2 linked regions of the Adhaeribacter arboris genome follow. The protein of the gene in region 1 binds, or shares a complex with, the protein of each later gene. Links are inferred from orthologs where the notes say so. Each region holds a gene or a part of one and is shown in the gene's direction. Other genes may lie near its edges.

Region 1 (3,162 bases):
AGAAGTTGATTTTACTTTAAAGGATGTGGATAAAGTAAAAAGTTGGATCGATCAAGTTATTGTTGACCATCAATTTAGACTCGAAAACATAACGTATATATTTTGTTCTGACGAATACTTATACAACATCAATCAAACTTATTTAAATCATGATACCTTAACCGATATTATTACCTTTGACAATTCGGATGAGGAAGAAACACTAGAGAGTGATATTTTTATAAGTATTGATCGGGTAAAAGAAAACGCTTCTCAACTTAACATCTCGTTTACTGATGAACTACACCGTGTAATCATACACGGTGTTTTGCATTTAATGGGGTACGATGATAAAGAGGAAAGTAGTAAAGCAATAATGCGCCAAAAAGAAGATAAGTACTTATCTTTACGTGATTTTAGTTAACGCGGAATTTTAAGAGGTAAAAAGAGTGTTTCACGTGAAACACATTTAAGTAAATTAAGAATGTACACCGAAAATTACGATGTAATTGTAGTAGGAGCCGGTCATGCGGGTTGTGAAGCCGCCGCGGCGGCTGCGCGCATGGGGTCTAAAGTATTACTGGTAACCATGAACATGAACACTATTGCCCAAATGTCCTGCAACCCAGCTATGGGGGGAGTAGCTAAAGGCCAAATAGTGCGCGAGATAGATGCTTTAGGCGGACAAAGTGGTATTGTAACGGATAAAACCATGATCCAATTCCGAATGCTCAACCTATCAAAAGGACCAGCCATGTGGAGCCCACGCGCGCAAAGCGACCGCATGCGTTTTGCCGAAGAGTGGCGCTTAAACCTGGAACAAACTGCTAATATTGATTTTTGGCAGGAAATGGCGTCTACCATTATAGTAGAAAAAGGTAGAGCGGCAGGTATCCGGACAGCACTAGGCATAGAATTTAAATCGAAAGCTGTTATCTTGACTAACGGTACATTTCTAAATGGAGTCATCCACATAGGGGAGAAACAATTTGGTGGCGGCCGGGCGGCCGAAAGAGCGGCTACCGGAATTACCGAACAGTTACTTCAATTAGGTTTTGCAGCAGGCCGAATGAAAACCGGAACTCCTCCACGGGTAGACGGAAGGTCCTTAGATTACTCCCGAATGGAAGAACAAAAAGGAGATGAAAACCCTTCTAAATTTTCCTACACTAATACACAAGCTTTACAAAATCAGCGGAGCTGTTATATCACGTATACCAGTACCACAACGCACGAAATTTTAAAAACAGGCTTCGAAAAATCACCTATGTTCCAAGGGCGCATCCAAGGTTTAGGACCGCGCTATTGTCCATCCATCGAAGATAAAATTAATCGCTTTGCTGATAAAGATCGTCACCAAATTTTTGTGGAACCAGAAGGTTGGAGTACGGTAGAAATTTATGTCAATGGATTTTCCAGCTCCTTACCTGAGGACGTACAATTTAAAGCATTGCGCAGCATTGCCGGTTTCGAAAACGCCAAAATGTTTCGGCCAGGTTATGCCATCGAATATGATTACTTTCCGCCCACTCAGCTAAACTTAACCTTAGAAACAAAGCTGATTGAGAACTTATATTTCGCGGGACAAATAAATGGCACAACTGGTTACGAAGAAGCGGCCTGCCAGGGATTAATGGCGGGAATAAATGCGCATAACAAAATTAACGAGAAAGAACCATTTATTCTTAAACGCTCAGAAGCTTACATTGGGGTATTACTAGATGATTTAGTGAACAAAGGTACGGAAGAGCCTTACCGCATGTTTACTTCCCGCGCCGAACATCGCATTTTGCTGCGCCAAGATAATGCCGATATTCGCTTAACTAAAAAGGGTTACGAGTTAGGTTTAGCCGATGAGGAACGATTAAATAAAGTAAACCGGAAAATCAAAGAAACGAAAGAAATTATAGATTATCTAAATAATAAATCTATTGAGCCTAGCGAAATAAATGCTGTCCTGCTGGAGCTGAATTCTGCTCCGATAACAGAGAAAGCCAAAGCTGGTAGCTTGATTAAACGACCTAATGTTGACATAGCTACTATTGCAGCGGCATTGCCGGCAATAGAAACTTATTTGAGCAAATACTTACCCGATAGCATAGAGCAAGCTTCCATTGCGGTAAAATATGCTAGCTACATCGATAAGGAAAACTTAATGGCCAATAAAATGGAAGAACTGGAAAATTACGTAATTAATGAAAGACTTGACTACAAAAATATGCCCGCTTTATCAAAAGAGGCTCGTGAAAAACTGCTTAAAATAAATCCGGAAACAATTGGTCAGGCTTCTCGCATAAGCGGGGTATCGCCGGCAGATATTTCCGTTTTAATGGTGTATTTAGGTAAATAAATGAACTACGAACGTCTAGACCGCTGTCCCATTTGTAACAAAGAATTATTTAAAAATTTTTTAATTGTTAAAGATAATTCCGTCTCAAAAGAAAGTTTTGTTATAGTGCAATGCGAGAACTGCGGTTTTAAATTTACTAATCCACGACCGGACGAGAGTAGCATTGGAAATTACTATCAATCAGAAGAATACATATCTCATACGAATAAAGCTACCGGACTCACGAATAAAGCCTACAAAGTTGTCCGGACCTATACTATTAAACAAAAAGTAGATTTAATAAACCGTTTTTCTCCTAAAGATACTATCCTAGATTATGGCTGCGGAACCGGTAATTTTTTAGAGGCTTGTAAGAAAAATGGCTGGCTAGTTCAAGGCTACGAGCCTAATAATCTGGCTCGCACCCAAGCTGAAGAATTACTAAATCAAAAAATAGCTGGTGAAGCAAGTGCCCTAGAACAAATAGAAAATGAAAGTTTACAAGTAATAACTCTCTGGCATGTATTAGAGCACATTCATGCCTTAAACGAAACATTTAAGAAACTCACTCAATTAACAAAAAAAGGCGGCAATATTATAGTAGCCGTACCTAATGCAGATTCTCACGACGCACAGGTTTATAAAGAAAATTGGGCAGCTTACGATGTACCTAGACATTTATACCATTTTAATCAGGCTACAATGAAGCGCTTTTTAAAAAAGCACAAAATTGAATTATTAGAAACTATCCCGATGAAATTTGATGCTTACTACGTTAGTATGTTAAGCGAAAAATACATCTCCGGAAATAATGAATTAATTAAATCAGTACTCAACGGTTTTAAGTCAAATAG
Region 2 (3,068 bases), 3.1 Mb from region 1 along the record:
TACGGACTTACGGCTTGTTGCGTTAAGAATAGGTACCATTCGTTTATTCCGCTGAATACCTGGGTAAACCTTGGATTGTACCTATTCTTAAAATAATATCAACTATGCCCTTCGCCCGAATTCTGTCTTTTTTATTGCTGATTAACCTGGTGTTTACTTTTTCTACACATGCCGGTAATATGAGCAACCCTAAACCCGGTAAAGTTAAAAAAGCTACTATCCAGTGGCTTACCTTTGAAGAAGCCGTAGCTAAAAGCAAAAAAGAACCCCGTAAAATTTTTATTGACGTATACACCGACTGGTGCGGTTGGTGTAGAAAAATGGAAAAAAGTACCTTCACCGACCCAACGATTGCCGATTACGTGAATAAAAATTTTTATGCCGTACGTTTAGATGCCGAAGGAGAAACTCCCATCACGGTAAATGGCAAAATTTATAAATATAATGAGGCCAACCGTTCCCATGAGCTAGCCTTTGCTCTGCTGCAAGGACAATTAAGCTTTCCCACTACGGTGTACCTCGACGAAAATTTAAAAATGATTTCGCCGGTACCAGGCTACCTCGATGTAAAAACGTTTCGGAATATTATTACCTACTTTGGGGAAAACCATTACAAGAAAGTAACTTTCGCTCAATTTACGTCCGGACAAAAGCCAACCGGTAAATAACCAACAATCTAATCTCTAAATTGTCAACCGCATCCTATTTTTCTAATAAAGATACCATTGTAGCCGTAGCTACTGCTGCCGGAAGGGGAGCCATTGCTGTCATTCGTTTATCCGGACCGCAAGCCATTATAATTGCTCAATCCGTTTTCCGGGGCAAAGACTTACGCCAACAAGCTACTCACACCATACATTTTGGCACCATCCGCGATGGGGCCCGGTTAGTAGATGAAGTTTTAATTTCCTTGTTTTTAGCGCCTCACTCCTACACCAAAGAAAACGTGGTCGAAATTTCCTGTCATGGTTCCGACTATATCGTGCAGGAAATAATTAAGCTTTTACTAAAAAATGGTGCTCGCCTGGCCCAGGCCGGTGAATTTACCAAACGGGCTTTTTTAAACGGGCAGTTTGATTTAGCCCAGGCGGAAGCAGTAGCTGACTTGATTGCCGCCGACTCGGCGAAATCGCACGAAGTAGCTTTAAAACAAATGCGCGGCGGTTTTTCCGCCGAAATTAAAGCCCTTAGGGGGCAACTTATTCATTTTGCCTCTTTAATTGAGCTGGAACTGGATTTTGGCGAAGAAGACGTAGCGTTTGCCGATCGTTCGGCGCTTGAAAACCTGATTCACGAATTACAAAGGCTTATCCGTAACTTATTGCAATCTTTTGCTTTAGGCAATGTTATCAAGAACGGCGTCCCTACGGTTATTGTGGGCAAACCCAATGCCGGTAAATCTACTTTGCTCAACGTATTACTGAACGAAGAAAAAGCCATTGTTTCCGAAATACCAGGTACCACCCGGGATTTTATTGAAGATGAAATATCCCTTGAAGGCATTACCTTCCGGTTTATTGATACCGCCGGCCTGCGCGAAACTCAGGATAAAGTAGAAGCTATTGGGGTAGAACGCTCGCGCCAGAAAATAGAAGAAGCGGCTCTTATTATTTATTTGTTTGATGTTAATGAGCTATCCCCCGCGGAACTGGGTTCAGAACTACAAGCCTTAAATACTTCCGGCAAGCCCGTTTTAGCCGTAGCCAACAAAGTGGATTTGGCGCGTAATCTTGAACCAGCCGCTTACGAAACGGTAGTACCTGTGTTATATATTGCCGCCGCCGACAAAGTAGGTATTGAAACCCTTAAGCAAAAGTTAATTTCTACGGTAAACCAAGGTAACTTAAATACCGGTTCCAGCACCATTGTTACCAATCTTCGGCACTACGCCAGCTTAGAACAAACCAACCAAGCCCTCGATGCTGTTTTACAAGGCTTAGCTCAAGGTATCAGCGGTGATTTCCTAGCCGCCGATATCCGGCGCGCCTTATACGCCCTAGGTGAAATTACCGGTGAAATTACTACGGATGATTTGCTGGAAAATATTTTTAGTAAGTTTTGCATTGGAAAGTAATTTTGACATACAGGATAAAAAACTCCTGGATAATAATACCTGAATGAATCGTATTTCCTAAGTTGTCCTTTAAAAATAAAACATTGCTTTTTAAACACTTACATTTAATTACTTTATTTAATTGAACCATAGGTCAAAAAAGGACGAAAAAGAAATTTATAGGGTTCACTTAAATTTAACTTACATGTATACAACCACCATCGCCATTAATAATCCGGAAGTTTATATTAAAAGTCCGCATTTACTTAGAGAAGATGTACTTACCAGGCTTTGTGCGGAAGCGGAAGCTATTAATGGTACGAAACCAGGTAAAGATGAAATTGACATAATAAGCGGTTTCCCGGAACTCCTAAATAATGAATTATTACCATTTAAAGTAGAATGGGAGATTATACCGAAAGTATAACCTAGAAGAAAGCCCCTCCTTAAAAAGGAGGGGCTTTTTCATAAATTAATTGTGCCTTTAGTAGGGTGTTAAATACTTTATAAAAAGCTAATTTCTCCTTCTACTTTGGGAGTTTCTTCCCTTCTGCTTTTTATATCTGTTTTCTCTTAAATTAAATATTATTTCAACACTTCCTTGATTGTCCGCTTAGAGTAAGTGGTTGAAATTTAATCTTCGTCCTGAAGCAGTAACTGAAGCTCTAAGTATTCAGGAGTCATATTCAGTTCACTGACCACGTAAAACCCAACATTTCTTAGTAATTCTAATTCCACTTTGCTAAATCCAAAAATCTTATTAAACCTGGCTAAATCGACCAACATTCCTTTGGTTGGCGTATAAGGAAGGTAAAAAACAACCCCATTTACTTTTTTAAGAATGGAAAAGTGTAGCCCTTTATTTTCAAAATCATACAGGTAATTATCTACTGGTCCTTGTAATAAGTAAAATGCTACTTTCATTTTCTTAAATCGTACGTTTTAAAAGCAGGGTAGTATTTACTTTGCCGTTCTAGGTAATGGTAAGGTTGTAATCGGAGTTTAAGCTAAGCAT

The links.
Region 2: the proteins of mnmG (region 1) and mnmE are in contact, whole or in part, in a solved structure (PDB 9HIP), measured with the Escherichia coli proteins. The link is inferred for Adhaeribacter arboris from one-to-one orthologs.

The regions. Positions count from the first base shown.
Region 1 is NZ_PYFT01000001.1:4,469,728-4,472,889, forward strand. What follows is about bases 2-2,896. They hold mnmG (tRNA uridine-5-carboxymethylaminomethyl(34) synthesis enzyme MnmG), read left to right. Parts: upstream 2-463; coding sequence 464-2,329; downstream 2,330-2,896. Other genes in these bases: ybeY (rRNA maturation RNase YbeY), read left to right, coding at 2-403; AHMF7605_RS18235 (class I SAM-dependent methyltransferase), read left to right, coding at 2,330-2,896. Also shown: more of ybeY, read left to right, coding at 1-1; more of AHMF7605_RS18235, read left to right, coding at 2,897-3,162. UniProt on the Escherichia coli protein: NAD-binding protein involved in the addition of a carboxymethylaminomethyl (cmnm) group at the wobble position (U34) of certain tRNAs, forming tRNA-cmnm(5)s(2)U34.
Region 2 is NZ_PYFT01000001.1:1,337,276-1,340,343, forward strand. What follows is about bases 81-2,881. They hold mnmE (tRNA uridine-5-carboxymethylaminomethyl(34) synthesis GTPase MnmE), read left to right. Parts: upstream 81-688; coding sequence 689-2,074; downstream 2,075-2,881. Other genes in these bases: AHMF7605_RS05655 (thioredoxin family protein), read left to right, coding at 105-668; AHMF7605_RS05665 (hypothetical protein), read left to right, coding at 2,259-2,480; AHMF7605_RS05670 (hypothetical protein), read right to left, coding at 2,687-2,881. Also shown: more of AHMF7605_RS05670, read right to left, coding at 2,882-2,977; AHMF7605_RS05675 (hypothetical protein), read right to left, coding at 3,056-3,068. UniProt on the Escherichia coli protein: Exhibits a very high intrinsic GTPase hydrolysis rate. Involved in the addition of a carboxymethylaminomethyl (cmnm) group at the wobble position (U34) of certain tRNAs, forming tRNA-cmnm(5)s(2)U34.